Regions from separate parts of the Pseudomonas fulva genome, predicted to be linked through region 1. Evidence: riboswitches for the same ligand, from Rfam matches in the RefSeq annotation. Region 1 holds a riboswitch; each other region holds the start of a gene.
What was found. Region 1 has a riboswitch for cobalamin ahead of K8U54_RS23360 (ABC transporter substrate-binding protein). Riboswitches for the same ligand answer to the same signal wherever they lie in the genome.

Region 1 (5,753 bases):
TCGTGAGGTGATCCTGCCGGGCGCTGCGCCGAGCATCGTCACCGGCCTGGCGATCGGCATGGGTACTTCGTGGTTCTGCCTGGTCACTGCGGAAATGATCTCCGGGCAGTTCGGTATCGGCTATTACACCTGGGAGTCCTACACCATCCAGAACTACCCGGACATCATCGTCGGCATGCTGCTGATCGGCCTGCTCGGCATGGGCAGCAGCCTGTTGGTCAAGCGCCTCGGCAGTCTGCTGACGCCCTGGTACCGCGCGGGAGGGCGTCACTGATGAGCATCCATGAAACGGTGCTGTCGGCCGGACGGATCGACATCGAAAAACTGACCATCCGTCTCGGCGAAGGCGCCCAGGCATTCGACGCCGTGCAGGCGCTGGATTTCTCCATCGCCGCGGGCGAGTTCGTGTGCATTCTCGGCCCGTCCGGTTGTGGCAAATCAACCTTGCTTGGCGCCCTGGCCGGGCACCTGACGCCCAGCGCTGGCGCCTTGCGGGTGGACGGCCAGGCCGTTGCAGGGCCGTCGCCGCAGCGCGGCATAGTGTTCCAACATCACACCCTGTTGCCCTGGAGCAGCGTGCTCGACAATGTCGCCTTCGGCCTGAAGATGCAGGGCGTCGGCAAGGCGGAACGGCGGCAGCGGGCACGGGAATTCCTCGGCCTGGTTGGCCTGCAGGATTTCGCCTCGCGCTGGCCCAATCAGCTCTCCGGCGGCATGCAGCAGCGCGCCGAAATCGCCCGGGTGCTGATCAACCGGCCACGCCTGCTGTTGATGGACGAGCCCTTCGGTGCCCTGGACGCCCAGACGCGCAGCAAGATGCAGGAGTTGTTGTTGGATATCTGGGGCCGGGTTCGCACCACGGTGGTGTTCGTCACCCATGACATCGACGAAGCCCTGTTCCTGGCCGATCGCATTTTGGTGATGAGCCCGCGACCGGGCCGCTTTATCGAAGACTTGCGCCTGGACTTCCGTCGCCCACGCCACGCCGGCCTGTTGACCAGTCCCGACTTCGTGCAACTCAAGCGCCACTGTCTGGAATTGCTGCGCCATGAAGAAGGCCGTGAGCTGCCGCGCCTGACGCCGCTCGGCCTGCCTACCGAACATCCGCCATTGCGAGTAGCGCTATGACCAACCCGAACAACGATATAAGCACCGACAACCCCGACATTCTCGACCTGCTGCCGCGCCTGCAGGATGGCGACGCCGGGGTGCGACGCATCGCTCTGATCGAACTGGCCGACCTGGAAGAACCAGAGGCGTTGCCCTGGTTGACCCAGGCGCTGACCCGGGACAGCTCTGCCGATGTGCGGGCCGAAGCGGCGCGGCTGCTGGAAGCCTGGGAGGAGCCCGAGGTGGTCGACGCGCTCTGTGCGGCGCTGACCGATGCCGACGCCCGGGTACGCGGCGCGGCGGCGCAGAGCCTCAGCGAACTGAAGAGCGCTGAGGCGGGCCGTGTGGTGTTGCCCTGGGCCGTTCATGCCGACGCCTTCGTACGCGCCAGCGCGTTGCGTGCCTTGCGTGAGTTGCGCCTGATCGACAGCGTACCCACCGCTGTTGCGGCGCTGCAGGATAGCGATGCCTTCGTGCGTCGCGAGGCGGTGGGCATTCTTGGCTGGCTCAAGCAAAGCGATGCCTTGCCCCTGTTGGCGCGCCTGGCCAGTGACGATAGCGATACCGAAGTACGCCGTGCGGCAACCGGCGCTTTGGGCCTGGCCAGCGACGACAGCGTGCTGCCGGCTCTAAAGGCGGCGCTCAAGGATCGTGAATGGCAGGTGCGCGAAGAAGCAGCCACCACGCTGGGTAAGGTCGGCCAGGCGACGGCCGGCCCCGCGCTGCTGGAGGCGCTGAGCGACAGCTACTGGCAGGTGCGCCTGCGCGCGGTGCGCTCGCTCGGTCGCTTGCGCTTCGCAGCGGCGCATGACGGGCTGGTGGAATTGCTCGGGCACGCCATCAGCAACCTGCGCAAGGAGTCCGCGCTGGCGCTTGGCGAACTGGGCGACGATCAGGCACTGCCCGCACTGCTGGCTGTCGAGCACGATGCCGACCCGGAAGTGCGCAAGGCCGTGCGGATCGCCATCGGCCAGTTGCGCCTGCAAAAAGCATGAACCAGGCGCCCGTCGCAGTACGCAACAGTGCCACACAAGCCACGCTGACCGTGGATTGGGGGCAAGGGCAGGTTCTGGTGCTCGGCCATGGCCGCCTGCGTGCTGCGTGCCCATGCTCGAAATGCCGGGCGGCCCGGTTGGCGCAGCGTATCGATGTGGTGCCGGATGGCATACGCATCACGGCGATCCATGCCCAGGGCTATGGTGTGCAACTGATGTTCGACGATGGTCACGACCGCGGTATCTATCCCTGGCGTTATTTGCGTGAGCTGGGGGAGGTGGCAGGTTGAGTTGGCCATGCTTGTCGCATGGCCTGGTCGTCGCGGTGCCATCTGCGGGATGACCGAAAATCGCTTCGCGCCGAGGGCGATGCTCCTACCGACATGGCGTCGAACCGTCGATATTGCAGGCTCCTCGATACTGTAGGAGCCTGCTTGCGGGCGAATGGTTGTCGCGCCGCAGATGTTGAGAACGGCCACCATCGCATTCGCGCCGAGGGCGACGCTCCTACCGGCATGGTGTCGAACCGTCGATTTTGCACACGCCTCGATACTGTAGCCGCGCCCTGCGGCGAGTGCTTGTTGCGACGCGGCCTTGGAAAGATGGCTGCAATCGCGCCGCGATGGCGATGCAGGCACTTATCCCTTGTTCTTGCGTTGTGGCTTGGGCCGGCCCTGCACGCACTTGAAGCGCGGCTCGGTCTTGCAGATCACGTAGATGCGGCCGCGACGTTTGACGATCTGGCAGTCGCGATGACGCAACTTGGCCTGTTTAAGCGAGGCGACTACTTTCATGCCTTGGCTCCTGCGAAGCCTGCAAAGCGCTTGTTGAAGCCAGCCACACGGCCTTCGCTGGTGACCTGGCGCTGCTGGCCGGTATAGATGGGATGGGAGGCGCTGGACACGTCCAGGGTGACGTAGGGATAGGTGTTGCCATCGCTGTGTTGACGAGTCTTGTCGGTGTCGACCGTCGAGCCGATCAACCAGTAGGCGTCAGCAGCGACGTCGTGGAACAGAACAGGGCGATAGGTGGGGTGAATACCTGGTTTCATGAGAGCTCCGATAATTACGTTATAAGATAACATTTATAGTGTTGTTGATTATGATTCCCATTGCAAGTTCTGGGTCGATAATTTCAGGGGCCATGCGTGGCCGGGCATCAAGAGCTGATTCGGCTTGCTAAAATGTTATGTTGTAACAATAATGGCCGCGCTTTTGCGCAGGGCACTGCGTGGGCTTGGCTGGATCCGATTGCAGTCGGTGAACGGAAACTGCGGCAAAGCGCTGCAGGCGGATCACTTAATCGTTTAAGATGCCGCCGCCGGTTTCCGCGAGGAATTAATAGGGAATCCGTCGCCGCCTCTGGTGGCCAAACGGAACTGCCCCCGCAACTGTAGGTACCGAGCAGCGCTGCATTCGTGTCACTGGAATCGCTTCCGGGAAGGCCGCCGCGCTGCATGGACGTACCAGTCAGGAGACCTGCCGGCATGGGTCTGATTCCGCTTCTGCGGGCAGGGCCAGTAATCGAACCGCCGGCGGGGTGTCCGGGAGGGGCATCCGTGATCACTTCCCGCAAGGGACAGGTGCGGCCATGGTCGCGCAGCGTGATGTGTTCTCCAGCCTACGCACTGCCGTTATGCGTATTTGTTGATTAGGAGATCACCCGCATGTTCGTACCACGCCTTGCCGTCATCGGCGCCGCCCTGGCGCTGTCTTCCATGGCCCATGCCGCCGGCCCGACCCAATACCCGCTCACCCTGGAAAACTGCGGCCAGTCGCTAACGTTCGCAAAAAGCCCCGGCAACGCCGTGACCATCGGCCAGGCAGGTACCGAAATCCTTTATTCCCTGGGCCTGGGCGAACGCCTGGCCGGCACCTCGCTGTGGTTCAGCCACGTGTTGCCCGAATTCGAGGAGCAGAATGCCAAGGTGCCGCGCCTGGCCGACAACGACCCAAGCTTCGAATCGGTGATCGGCAAGCGCCCGGGCCTGGTAGCGGTGCAGTTCGAGTGGATGGTGGGCGAGCAGGGCGTGGTGGGTACGCGCAAGCAATTCCACGACCTGAACATTCCCACCTACATCATGCCGACCGACTGCGAAGGCAAGGACAACCTGGTCGGCGCAGACGGCACCCGCCTGCAGCCGTTCCAGATCGACAGCCTGTACAAGAGCATCAACCAGCTGGCGCAGATCTTCGACGTGCAGGACAAGGGCGACGCCCTGGTCGCCGACCTGCAGAAGCGCCTGGCCGCGGCGGTGGCCGGTGCCGAGCAGCGCCAGGCCCAGGATATTTCCGCGCTGTTCTGGTTCTCCAGCCCGGACATGGATCTGGACCCGTACGTGGCTGGCCAGAAGGGCGTGGCCGACTACATGATGAAGTCCCTGGGGCTGCGCAACGTGGTCGAGTCCAGCGAGGAGTGGCCGAGCGTCGGCTGGGAAACCCTGGCCAAGGCCAATCCCACGGTGCTGGTGCTGGCGCGCATGGACCGTCGCCGCTTTCCCGCCGACGACGTGGAGAAGAAGCTCGAGTTCCTGCGCAACGACCCGGTCGCCAAGCACATGGACGCCGTCAAGAACGGGCGCATCGTGATCATCGACGCCGATGGCATGCAGGCCTCGCTGCGGATGATCACCGGCATCGAAACCCTCGCCAAGGCCGTTGACGAATTCCAATGATCGCGCGCAGTTCTCGCCTGTTCCTGCTGACCATCGCCTGCCTGCTGCTTCTTGGTGTGGCGGTGATCGCCGGAGTCGCCCTGGGCGAAACCCGCATTGCGCCCTCGGTGGTGTTCCAGGTGCTGGCCAACAAGCTGTTCGCGGCAGGCTTCGTGCTCGACCCGATCGATGAGGGCATCGTCTGGAATTACCGCCTGACCCGCGCCCTGGTCGCTGCCAGCTGCGGGGCCGGGCTGGCGGTGTCCGGCGTGGTGCTGCAGGCATTGCTGCGCAACCCCCTGGCCGATCCCTACCTGCTGGGTATATCTGCCGGCGCCTCGACCGGCGCGGTTTCCGTGGCATTGCTCGGCTTGGGCGCCGGCATGCTGACGCTGTCCATGGGCGCCTTTCTCGGCGCGGTCGCCGCCTTCGCCCTGGTCGCGCTGCTGGCCCGTGCTGCGGGTGGCGGGGCGATCAGCGGCAGTGCTCAGATCATTCTGGCCGGTATCGCCGGTTCCCAGCTGTTCAATGCGCTGACCTCGTTTCTGATCACCAAGTCGGCCAGCGCCGAGCAGGCCCGCGGCATCATGTTCTGGCTGCTCGGCAACCTCAGCGGGGTCGACTGGCAGGACGTACTGCTGGCCGTGCCCATGGCGCTGGCCGGGGTCCTGCTGGTCGCCTGGCACACCCGGGCGCTGGACGCCTTCACCTTCGGCGCCGAGTCGGCGGCCTCCCTGGGCGTGCCGGTGCGCCGGGTACAGGCCACCTTGATCGCCTGCACCGCCCTGGTCACGGCGGTGATGGTGTCGATCGTCGGCTCCATCGGTTTCGTCGGCCTGGTGATCCCCCACGCCGCGCGGCTGCTGGTCGGTGCGCGGCATGGCCGGCTGGTGCCGGTCTCGGCACTGATCGGTGCGGTGTTCCTGATCGCCGCCGATGTGCTGTCGCGCACGGCGATCAATGGCCAGGTGCTGCCGATCGGCGTGGTCACCGCT
Region 2 (5,753 bases), 2.6 Mb from region 1:
GGTCTACGCCAACCGGCCGCTGGCCCAGTACCTGGGCATCCGCCAGGAAAACCTGCCGGGCACCAGCCTGGCCAGCTACCTGTCGGCCCAGGAGCTGACCCAGTTTCGCGAGCGCCACCGCCAACTGACACCTGACGAGCCGGTCGGCACGGCGCTGGTGCGCATGGACCTGCCCGGCCGCGAGCACATCTGGTGGGTGCTGTCCGAGCGCGGGGTGTTCGACGAGCAGGGCAAGTTGCTCGAGGTGCAGGCCGTCGGCCGCGACGATACCGAGCTGCAGAAGGCCCGGCAGATGCTCAACCAGAGCGCCAAGATGGCGGTGCTGGGCGAGATGGCCACGGGGCTGGCCCACGAGATCAACCAGCCGCTCAACGTCATGCGCATCGCCCTGACCAACACCCTCAAGGGCGTGGAAAACGGCTCGGCCAACCCCGAGTACCTGAAGAACAAGCTGGGGCGTATCGAGCAGCAGATCACCCGTGCCGCGAAGATCATCAACCATATGCGCATTTTCGGGCGGCGCTCCGAGGTTGAGGACGACCTGTTCAGCCCGGACGATGCCATCGAGGGCGCCGTGACCCTGATCCGCGAGGGCGAACTGGTCCGTGACATCGACCTGACCCTGGAGCTGTGCGGTACGCCCCCGGTGCGCGGGCATGCCGACCAGCTCGAGCAGGTGATCATCAACCTGCTGGTCAATGCCAAGGACGCGCTGCTCAGCGCCCGGGACAAGCATCCGGAACTGGAGCCCCGTATCCTGCTGCGCAGTGACCGCGAGGACGACAAGGTGATCGTGCAGGTTCAGGACAACGCCGGCGGCATCGACCCGCTGTTGCTGGATCGGGTATTCGACCCCTTCTTCACCACCAAACCGGTGGGCAAGGGCACCGGCCTGGGGCTGTCGGTCAGCTACGGCCTGGTCAACCAGATGGGCGGCAAGCTGAGCGTGAGCAATCAGCAAGGCGGGGCCTGTTTCCGTATCGAACTGCCGGTGGTCGCCAACTGATATGAGCAAATGGCTGGATACGCTGTATGCCTATTGCGCGGCTGTGCTGCAGGGTGATCAGCAACTGATCGTACGGCTGCGCGAGGCCGGTTTCGATTGCCATGAAGGGGCGTGGAGCTTTCATCTGCCCGCACTGCATGCCTGGTTGTTCGGCCAGCATGGGGCGCTCGATTACCCGACCTTCCTCAAGCAGCTGTACGCCAGCGACCTTAATGAGCGCCTTGCCCGTCAGGGCGCGCAGATCGCCATTGCCGACAACCGCGGCCAGGTCAGCGAGAGCCTGTATCGTCTGCAGCGCCTGTCCTGAACAGGTGGCGGTGGCCTTCGCGGTAGAGCGCCGAGTCGGCGAAGTCCTCCGCGCCCAGTACCTGGCCGACGAGAATCAGCGCGGTACGTTTGAAGCCCCTGGCGCTGACCTTCGCCTCGATATCCGCCAGGGTGCCGATCGCCCAGTCCTGATCCGGCCAGCTGGCGCGGTGCACCACCGCGATGGGGCAGTTGGCGCCGTAGTGCGGCAGCAGCTCGGTGACGATCTTTGCCAGGTGCTGAACGCCCAGGTGGATGGCCATGGTCGCGCCGTGGCGGGCGAGATCTTGCAGCTGCTCGCCGGCCGGCATCGGCGACTTACTGGCGTAGCGGGTGAGGATCACCGTCTGTGACACCTCGGGCAGCGTCAGCTCGCTTTCCAGCAGCGCCGCGCAGGCGGCCGTGGCCGTCACGCCGGGAATGATCTCGAAGGGGATGCCCAGCGCGCGCAGGTGACGAATCTGCTCGCCGATGGCGCCATACAGCGACGGGTCGCCGGAATGCACCCGCGCCACGTCCTCGCCACGGGCGTGGGCGGCGTGCAGCAGGGCGACGATTTCATCCAGGTACAATTCGGCGGTATTGATCACCTGATGGGCCTGGTGGCCGTCGAGCACCGCCCCGGGCACCAGCGAGCCGGCGTAGAGAATCACCGGGCAGCTGCGGATCAGGCGCTGACCCTTGACGGTGATCAGCTCGGGGTCGCCGGGGCCGGCGCCAATGAAGTAGACGGTCATGGGGTTCCTGAATATGGGTGGCGGCGTCTTGTATCGACCGATGAAAATCCCGGTGGCTCGACAGGGCGTGATCCCTACCCATCGACTCGGGCTACGGCCAGGGTGGCGGCAGCGCTCTTGCGCTTGGTTATCCACAGGCGAGCGGGTCGGCCGCTCAGCTGCTCGGCCAGGGCCAGGGCGCTGGCTTCGGCGACGCCTGGCGTGCCGGTCAGCTGCAACGCCTTGGCCGAGGTCTCGGTCAGGCGCCCATGGTAACCCGCCAGCACCTCGGCGGGCAGGAAGTGGATCGGCAGGTTCAGGTGCGCGGCCAGCAGCTGCAGGCCAGGTTCAGCCGCCTTGTGGGCGCTGCTGGCCAGGGCCGTCAGCTCGGCCGTGCTCGAGCCCTGCTCGGCCAGGGTGCTGTCGAGCAAGGCCAGCAGCTCATCGCGCGAGCACTCGCGCCGGCAACCCAGGCCGGCGACGAGGATGGGCCGTTCATTCACTGCGGCTGGCGCCCAGGGCCATGGAACCAGGCGGCAGTCAGGCCCAGGGCGGCCCAGAAAACCGCGTTGGTCAGCAGCGAGGCGAGGATGAACTGATGCTCCAGCGCTTCGGGCGCCAGGCTTTCATGGGCTTCAGGCTGCGGCGCGCCGAGCAGGTGGGGCAGGGCGAGAATCGCCACACCGAGAATGCGCAGCATCCCGTTGCCGCCGAATGCCAGCAGCGCCAGGCCGGCGGCGGTCGAGGCCGCGGTGCCGATCCACCAGTACTGGCGCAGCAGCAGGTCCGCCGCGGCAGTGCCTGGCAGTTCCGGCGGCAGGCCGCTGGAGGGTGCCAGTACGAAGGTGGCGAAACCCGCCAGGCCCCAGAGCAGGCCATGCCAGGTTTTCTCGGGGGCACGCAGAGTGAACAGACCGGCGAGCATCAGCGCGAAGCCGACGGCGACGACCAGGTTGCTCAGGCCTGTGGATAACAGGCGCTGCCAGCCGTCTTCCGGGGCCCAGGCTTCGCCGTCGTGGCTATGGCCGCTCGCGCCATGGTCGTGGGCTGCGGTGGCGTCATGGCTCTGTTCGATAACTGCCGGCTCAGCGATCTCAAAGCCTTCCGCCTGCAGGATCAAAGGGGTTACCCACAGGCTCTGCAGCAGGGTCAGCACGATGGCGGCGAGCAGGCCGGCGAACCCGGCGGTCCGGGCGATACGCTTGATCATTCTGGTGCCCTCAGTGGCAGGGGAACGCGGCGCTATGCCGGGTATCGTGAGCGGCGTTGTGCAGGGCTTCGACCTCGGAGAAGCCGGCGAAGAAGATCAGCACGGCGCCCAGCACGCAGCTGCCAACGGCGAGCAGGATACGTTGCGACAGGGGGAGCGCAGAGGCGCTGGAATCAGAAAGGACACTGCTGGACATGATCGTAGACCTCAGGGGTAAACGGCACAGCAGGACACGGCGAGACAGCCCGCACGAGCAGGCAGCGATCGGCGCGTGCCCGCCCACCGCGGGTTGCCAAACAGAGGATTCAGGCCGGTCTCCGGGCTCACGACGATCGCCTTGCGGCGATAGGGATCGGCCTTCCCATGCGTGTGCACAGTGGCCAAAACGATCCTGGCATTCGCTTACCGTTGCGGGGGCAGCGCCGGACTCTAACCGGCTTCCCGTTTCACCTCACGCGCGGCGGCGTGAGACACCTGAAACAACCGGGCAAGAACACCACGAAGCGGCCAGAGCGTCAATATGCTGCAGGTCGCGCCGCGATTGACCGTTACCCAGGCTCTGCGTAGCCTTGCGGTCTTCGAGGTTCTCCATGGGTCGCCATGGAGAGGAAACCTGTTCAGAAGGCTTCTAACAGGTTCAAGAGGGAACACGGATCGCCGTGGCTGCCCCCGCAACTGTAAGCAGCGAGTGCGTCGCCAATCGCCACTGGGAGACCGGGAAGGCCGGCCGCGTGCCATGACCTGCCAGCCAGGAGACCTGCCTCGATAACGCTTTCGACAACCGGGCGGGGTGATCCGGTGATGCCTTCGCGTGAGCCCTGCTCGTGCCTGCCATCCTATTGCCCGCTCGCCGTTTCTGCAGACGCCAGGGGCCACCATGAAAACGCTCGCCAAACTTCCCGTCACCATCGTCACCGGCTTTCTCGGTGCCGGTAAGACCACCTTGCTGCGCCACATGCTGGAAAACGCCGAGGGCCGGCGCATCGCGGTGATCGTCAACGAATTCGGCGAGCTGGGCATCGACGGTGAGATTCTCAAGCAGTGCTCCATCGGCTGCAGCGAGGAAGAAGCCAACGGCCGGGTTTATGAACTGGCCAACGGCTGCCTGTGCTGCACCGTGCAGGAAGAGTTCTTCCCGGTGATGCGCGAGCTGGTGGAGCGCCGCGGCGATCTCGACCATATCCTCATCGAAACCAGCGGCCTGGCCCTGCCCAAGCCTCTGGTGCAGGCCTTCAACTGGCCGGAAATCCGCAACGCCTGCACCGTCGATGCGGTGATCACCGTGGTCGACAGCCCGGCCGTGGCAACCGGCACCTTCGCCGCCTTCCCCGATCAGGTCGATGCCCAGCGCAAGCTCGACCCCAACCTCGATCACGAATCGCCGCTGCACGAGCTGTTCGCCGACCAACTGGCCAGCGCCGACCTGGTGATCCTCAACAAGGCCGACCTGCTCGATGCCGAGGCGCTGGCCGCGGTGCGCGCCGAAGTGGCCGAGGAGCTGCCGCCGGCGGTCAAGGTGGTCGAGGCCCATGGCGGCTCGCTGCCGCTCGATGTGCTGCTGGGCCTGAACAGCGAGACCGAGCTGCATATCGAGGGCCGTCGCACCCACCACGACGATGAAGACGACGATCACGATCACGACGAATTCGACTCGTTCCACGTGGAACTACCGGAAGCACACGAGGCGCGCCTGTTGAACGCCCTGAAAGAGGTCGTCGGCAAACACGGCATTCTGCGCGTGAAAGGCTTCGTCGCCGTGCCGAACAAGCCCATGCGATTGCTGCTGCAGGGCGTTGGTCAACGCTTCGACAAGCACTTCGACCGCGCCTGGAAGCCCGATGAAGCGCGGGTGACCCGCCTGATCGTGATCGGCCAGGAACTCGATCACACGGCCATCACGGCCGAGCTGAAAGCGGCGCTGGCGTAACCGGCGCCCGTCATGCACCTGCTGCGTACCCAGCCCGGCCAGTCGCTGCCGGCCGACAGCATCGCCGACCTCGGCCAGACCCCCGCCGAGCTGGTGGTGCTGTGCACCGGTGATTCGCACCTGTCGTTGCTGGCCGAAGTCGCCCGCCATCTGCCCGAGGATTACCCCAGCCTGCGCCTGGCCAGCCCGGCGCAGCTGGGCAACAACGCCTCGGTGGACTTCTATGTCGAGCAGGTGCTCCGGCACGCCAAGGTGATCATGATTTCCGTGCACGGCGGCGTCAGCTACTGGCGCTACGGCATCGAGCGGCTGGTGGAGCTGGCAGGGCAGGGCAAGACGCTGATCCTGGTGCCGGGTTGCGATAACCCCGACCCCGAGCTCACGGCGCTGGGCAACGTGACCGCCGACGATGCCGAACGCCTGTGGCAGTACCTGCGCCAGGGCGGTGTGGATAACGCGCGGCAGTTCTTCAACTGCATCGCCGACCGTTACCTGGGCCGGGACTACGGCTGGCAGCCGCCGCACCCGCTGCCGCGGGTTGGCCTCTATCACCCGCGTATCGGCAATGCCTCGCTGCAGGACTGGCGC
Region 3 (5,753 bases), 330 kb from region 1:
TGGCACTGGCTGGCCAAGCAGGGCACCCAGCTCGGCGGGCTTTCCGCGCCGCGCTTTCTGCGCATGGTCGGCAAGGACACCTTCATCCCCAGCGATGACATGGTCGCCGCCCTCAAGGCGCAGAAGATCGTCGACAAGGTGCCTAATAGCCAGCGAGACCGCGCAGCGGTTCAGGCAGCATTCAATCAGTGGCATGCGGAAAGTGGTCGGCCCCTGTGCCAGCTTTCGGTGATGCTGGCCCACACGGTCAACCATTGATGCGGCCGCAGCTGCAGCGACTGGTGTCGGCGTTCATCGATGCGCAGCGCATCCTGATCATCACCGGGGCAGGGATTTCCGCCGATTCCGGCTTGCCCACCTACCGCGGCATCGGTGGCCTCTACAACGACCACACCGATGACGGCGTGCCGATCGAGGTGGCCATGTCCGGCGAGATGCTGCGCGGCGATCCGGCGCTGTGCTGGAAGTACCTGGCGCAGCTTGGCAGCGCCTGCCTGGGCGCCGAGCCGAACGCCGGCCACCAGGCGATCGCCGAACTGCAGGCCATCAAGCCCGAGTGCTGGGTGCTGACCCAGAATATCGACGGATACCACCGCCTGGCCGGCAGCCCCCTGGACCGTCTGATCGAGATTCACGGAGAATTGGCGCCGCTTTATTGCCAGCGATGCGGACAAACCGACGAGCGGTTGGCCGAGCATCTGCAGCGGCCGCTACCACCGCTGTGCGCGAGCTGCGGCGGTGTGCTGCGCCCACCGGTGACGTTGTTTGGGGAAATGTTGCCGTCCACAGCCCTGGAGCGTCTACGACGGCAGTTGGCGAAGGGTTTCGATCTGGTGATCAGTGCCGGCACCAGCGCCAGCTTTCCTTATATAGCCGAGCCGCTGCTGCAAGCGCGCCGGTCGGGAGGCGTGACGGTGGAGGTCAATTTGTCGCAGACCAGGGTCAGTGAATGGGTTGACTTGCGGCTGGAAGAACGGGCCTTAGATGTTTTCCCGGAACTACTGAGTCACATTGCTGCTCATAATATTTGCAAATGAGCCCGTTCGCGGGCATAGTCGCGGCTGTTCATTTTTCATGCCACGGTCGTGCCCATGCGCAAACGCTTCGCACCCCTCGTGCCTCTCGCACTCACACTGGTTCTCGCCGCCTGCGCTAACCACACCTCGCAACCCCAGATCGATACGCCTCAGGCCCAGGCTTCATTGCCTGCCAGGCCGGTGGTCGCTGCGCCTGTCGTGGAGCTCAAGGATGCCGGCGAAGACGACGCTGTCGTCGATTTCGCCAATCATGCGCCTTATGCGTTGCCGCAACTGGCGGACAGCGTTCTGGAAAAGGGTATTTCCCTGATCGGCACGCGCTACCGCTTCGGTGGTACCTCGGTGAAAACCGGCTTCGATTGCAGCGGCTTCATCGGGTACCTGTTCCGCGAGGAACTGGGGATGGAGCTGCCGCGCTCGACGCGCGACATGATCAACATCGATGCGCCACTGGTCGATCGCAAGGCCCTGAAGCCGGGTGATCTGGTGTTCTTCAGCACGGCCGGTCGCGGCCGCGTCAGCCACGCCGGCATCTACCTGGGCGACGATCAGTTCATCCATTCCTCCAGCCGTCGCAGCGGCGGCGTGCGTATCGACAGCCTGGACGATGGCTATTGGAAGCGCACCTTCATCGAAGCCAAGCGCGTTCTGGCATTGGCACCGACCGAGCATTTGGCCTCTCAACACTGATGAGGAGTTGCCCGGTCAGAATGCTCGGGTAACAATTCGAATGTTTTCAAGCGACTGCAGTGTAAAGCTAAAGCTTGCACTGCGGTTGTGGACACGGCAGAGTAGGGCGCATTCAGGCTCCAGGATCGTCCGTCCATGACTGCCACCATCCGCGTCGCCTTCCTTCTGCTCGCAGCACTGCTCAGTGCCTGTTCCAGCCGAGCGCCCGTACCTGCCCCGCAACCCGTCGTGGTCATGCCTGCACCCGGTGTTTACCAGGGGGGCGCGGACGATGTGCTGTTCCGCGCGCTGGGCCTGGTGGGCACGCCCTATCGTTACGGCGGCAATACGCCGGACAGCGGTTTCGATTGCAGCGGGCTGATCGGCTACGTGTACCGTGACGCCGCCGGCATCAGACTGCCGCGCTCGACCCGCGAGCTGATCAGCATGCGTGCGCCGACCATCGGCCGGGACTCCCTGCGCAGTGGCGATCTGGTGTTCTTCGCCACCAATGGTGGGCGTCAGGTCAGCCATGCCGGCATCTACGTCGGCGAAGGGCGCTTCGTGCATGCGCCATCGTCAGGTGGCACGGTGCGCCTGGACAGCCTTGGCAACAGCTACTGGCAGCGCACCTACATCGAAGCCAAGCGGGTCTTTCCGGTGGAACTGGCCAGCCATCCCTGAGCACGCCGTCGCGCGAGGCCGCGCGACACAAGCGACTCTGCGATTGACGCTCATGCCGTCAGTCCTTACCCTTTGCGGCCTGCTTCAGGTGCCCCTGGTCGCGGCCAGGGGTGAAACTGGGAAGTCGGTGCGCTGCTGCCAAGCGAGCAATGCCGACGCTGCCCCCGCAACGGTAAACGAGTCCAACCACGCTTCTGGCCACTGTATCGCTGATACGGGAAGGCGCGTTGGTCGCTGTGTCCCAAGGGACGCGCGCTCGCAAGCCCGGAGACCGGCCTGTCGCTTTTTCCCTAGGTTGCGCGGTGGGCGCGGCCGGTGCGCGGCCCCTGGGCCAGCCCCTGCCTGCTCCTGCGTGATCGTTTTTATCGTCGAGCACCCATACGTGCTCGAACCGCGCGAGCTTGCTGGCGCCGAGGAGATCCCATGAGCGAATCGACCCCATCCCCCAGCCGCGAATCGGCCGAGCGCGACGCGCGCCATAACGCCCGCATGGCGCGCAAGAAGGCGCTGATGGACGAAAGGATCGCCCAGGCCCAGGACGAATACGGCTTGCTGCTGGTGCACAGCGGCAATGGCAAGGGCAAGAGCAGCTCGGCCTTCGGTATGGTCGCCCGGGCCCTGGGCCATGGCTTGAAGGTGGGCGTGGTGCAGTTCATCAAGGGCGGCATGGCCACCGGCGAAGAGCACTTCTTCCGCCGCTTTCCCGATGAAGTCAGCTACCACGTGATGGGCGAGGGCTACACCTGGGATACCCAGGATCGCCAGCGTGACATCGAGAAGGCCCGCCTGGCCTGGGATGTTGCCAGGCACCTGCTGAACGATCCGCAGATCGCCCTGGTGGTGCTGGACGAGCTGAATATCGCCCTCAAGCACGGCTACCTGGATGTGGATCTGGTGCTGCGCGATATCGAGTCGCGCCCGGAGCTGCAGCACGTGGTGGTCACCGGCCGCGGCGCACCGCCGGCGTTGCTCGAGGCCGCCGATACGGTGACCGAAATGACCCTGGTCAAACACGCCTTCAAGGCCGGTGTAAAGGCGCAGAAGGGCGTGGAATTTTGAGCACGGTAGACGCGCTTTACGCCGAGCCTGGGGCGCCACGGCGCTGCCCGGCCCTGGTGATCGCCGCGCCCGCTTCGGGGCAGGGCAAGACCACCGTCACCGCCGCCCTGGCGCGCCTGCATACCCGGCAGGGCAAGCGGGTGCGGGTGTTCAAGTGCGGGCCGGATTTTCTCGACCCGATGATCCTCTCCCGTGCCAGTGGCAACCCGGTCTACCAGCTGGACCTGTGGATGGTCGGCGAGGCCGAGAGCCGGCGTCTGCTCTGGGAAGCGGCGGGCGAGGCCGATCTGATTCTCATCGAAGGCGTGATGGGGCTGTTCGACGGCTCGCCGTCGGCAGCTGACCTGGCGCGTCGTTTCGGCGTGCCGGTGCTTGGCGTGATCGACGGCTCGGCCATGGCCCAGACCTTCGGCGCCCTGGCCGTCGGCCTGGCCAGCTACCAGCCGGACCTGCCCTTCTCCGGCGTGCTCGGCAACCGGGTCAATCCAGGTCGCCATAACGACCTGATCCGTGACAGCCTGCCGGCCTCGATCCGCTGGTACGGCTCGTTGCCGCGCAGTGCGGCCATCGAGTTGCCAAGCCGGCACCTTGGCCTGGTGCAGGCCGCCGAGCTGGCCGACCTGGATGTGCGCCTGGATAGCGCGGCCGATGCCCTCGAGCAGACCGCGACCCTCACCCTGCCACCGCCGGTGAGCTTCGCGGCGCCCGCGCTGGCGCCACTGGAACCGCTTCTGGAAGGCGTGCGTATTGGCGTGGCCCATGATGCATCCTTCGCCTTCATCTACCAGGCCAATCTCGATCTGCTCGAGCGCATGGGCGCGACCCTGGTGTGCTTCAGCCCGCTGGCGGACGAAGCGCTACCCGCGGTGGACAGCCTCTATCTGCCCGGCGGCTACCCGGAACTGCACCTGCAGGCACTGAGCGGCAATCGACCGATGATCGACGCCATCAGGGCGCACCAGCAGGCCGGCAAGCCGCTGCTCGCCGAATGCGGCGGCATGCTGTACCTGCTCGAGTCGCTGAGCGACGTCGCCGGCGAGCGCGCCGAACTGGCCGGCCTGGTGCCTGGCCATGCACAGATGCAGAAGCGCCTGGTCGCCCTGGCCTTGCAGCGCGTGGCACTGCCCGAGGGCGTGCTGCGTGGGCACAGCTACCACCATTCGCGCCTGGAGTCGGGGCCGCAGCCGCTGGTCCTGGGCGATTGTCCGAATGACAAACCGGTCAGCGAGGCGGTATTTCGGATCGGCCGCCTGACCGCCTCTTATATCCACTTCTATCTGCCGTCGAACCCGACGGCCGCCGCGGCGTTGCTGCGGCCATGAGCGAGCACGCCTTCAGCGCCGAAGAGCGCGCCGCGGTCTACCGCGCCATCGCCGAGCGCCGCGACATGCGCCATTTCAGCGGCGGCGAGGTGGCGCCCGAACTGCTCGCCCGGTTGCTCGAGGCGGCGCACCAGGCGCCCAGTGTCGGCCTGATGCAGCCGTGGCGCTTTATCCGCATCACCCGGCCGGCGTTGCGTGAGGACATCTATCAGTTGGTCGAACGCGAGCGTCAGCTGACCGCCGAGGCCCTGGGCGAGCGCTCCGATGAATTCATGCGCCTGAAGGTCGAGGGCGTTCGCGACTGCGCCGAAGTGCTGGTGGCCGCCTTGATGGAGGGCCGTGACGCCCATGTCTTCGGCCGGCGCACCTTGCCGGAAATGGACATGGCGTCGCTGTCCTGCGCCATCCAGAACCTGTGGCTGGCAGCCCGCGCCGAAGGCCTCGGCATGGGCTGGGTATCGCTGTTCGACCCCGCCGCACTGGCCGAGCTGCTGGCCATGCCGCCGGGCAGCAAGCCGGTCGCGGTGCTCTGCCTGGGGCCGGTGCAGGCCTTCTACCCGGCGCCGATGCTGGTCCAGGAAGGCTGGGCACAGGTGCGGCCGCTGCATGAGTTGCTGTTTGAGGATCGCTGGGATCAGCATGAATAACGAGAGCCGTCCATGAGCCTGATCCTCAGCGCCGTCGCGGGCGTGACCCTGGATGCCGCCCTCGGCGAGCCGAAGCGCTGGCACCCGTTGGTGGGCTTCGGCAAGCTCGCCAACCGCCTGGAGCAGCGTTTCAACCCGTCCGGTGGCGGCTGGCGCAGCCACGGTGTGAGCGCCTGGTGCCTGGCGGTGCTGCCGTTGACGCTGCTCACCCTGCTGTTGGTGCAGCTGCCATGGGTCGGTTGGCTGGTGCAGATCCTCGCCCTGTACGCCGCCCTCGGGCTGCGCAGCCTGGATGAACACGCCCAGCCGGTGGCCCAGGCGCTGCGCCTGGGTGA

Region 2: it holds a riboswitch for cobalamin, as region 1 does, so the genes downstream of both, K8U54_RS09710 (CbtB domain-containing protein) here and K8U54_RS23360 (ABC transporter substrate-binding protein) in region 1, are expected to answer to the same signal.
Region 3: it holds a riboswitch for cobalamin, as region 1 does, so the genes downstream of both, cobO (cob(I)yrinic acid a,c-diamide adenosyltransferase) here and K8U54_RS23360 (ABC transporter substrate-binding protein) in region 1, are expected to answer to the same signal.

Annotation. Positions count from the first base shown of each region.
Region 1 is NZ_CP082928.1:5,051,514-5,057,266, forward strand. Features, by position in the region: gene K8U54_RS23330 (ABC transporter permease) at 1-274, shown strand, start outside; gene K8U54_RS23335 (ABC transporter ATP-binding protein) at 274-1,128, shown strand; gene K8U54_RS23340 (HEAT repeat domain-containing protein) at 1,125-2,105, shown strand; gene K8U54_RS23345 (DUF971 domain-containing protein) at 2,102-2,395, shown strand; gene ykgO (type B 50S ribosomal protein L36) at 2,744-2,899, opposite strand; gene K8U54_RS23355 (type B 50S ribosomal protein L31) at 2,896-3,156, opposite strand; cobalamin riboswitch at 3,410-3,605, shown strand; gene K8U54_RS23360 (ABC transporter substrate-binding protein) at 3,772-4,779, shown strand; gene K8U54_RS23365 (FecCD family ABC transporter permease) at 4,776-5,753, shown strand, end outside.
Region 2 is NZ_CP082928.1:2,165,300-2,171,052, reverse strand. Features, by position in the region: gene K8U54_RS09735 (PAS domain-containing sensor histidine kinase) at 1-1,006, shown strand, start outside; gene K8U54_RS09730 (hypothetical protein) at 1,008-1,313, shown strand; gene cobM (precorrin-4 C(11)-methyltransferase) at 1,276-2,049, opposite strand; gene K8U54_RS09720 (cobalamin biosynthesis protein) at 2,124-2,531, opposite strand; gene K8U54_RS09715 (CbtA family protein) at 2,528-3,238, opposite strand; gene K8U54_RS09710 (CbtB domain-containing protein) at 3,249-3,434, opposite strand; cobalamin riboswitch at 3,530-3,731, opposite strand; cobalamin riboswitch at 3,828-4,017, shown strand; gene cobW (cobalamin biosynthesis protein CobW) at 4,116-5,165, shown strand; gene cobN (cobaltochelatase subunit CobN) at 5,178-5,753, shown strand, end outside.
Region 3 is NZ_CP082928.1:4,721,641-4,727,393, forward strand. Features, by position in the region: gene K8U54_RS21775 (DNA-3-methyladenine glycosylase I) at 1-258, shown strand, start outside; gene K8U54_RS21780 (NAD-dependent deacylase) at 258-1,037, shown strand; gene K8U54_RS21785 (C40 family peptidase) at 1,092-1,727, shown strand; gene K8U54_RS21790 (C40 family peptidase) at 1,863-2,390, shown strand; cobalamin riboswitch at 2,460-2,684, shown strand; gene cobO (cob(I)yrinic acid a,c-diamide adenosyltransferase) at 2,814-3,449, shown strand; gene K8U54_RS21800 (cobyrinate a,c-diamide synthase) at 3,446-4,771, shown strand; gene bluB (5,6-dimethylbenzimidazole synthase) at 4,768-5,418, shown strand; gene cbiB (adenosylcobinamide-phosphate synthase CbiB) at 5,431-5,753, shown strand, end outside.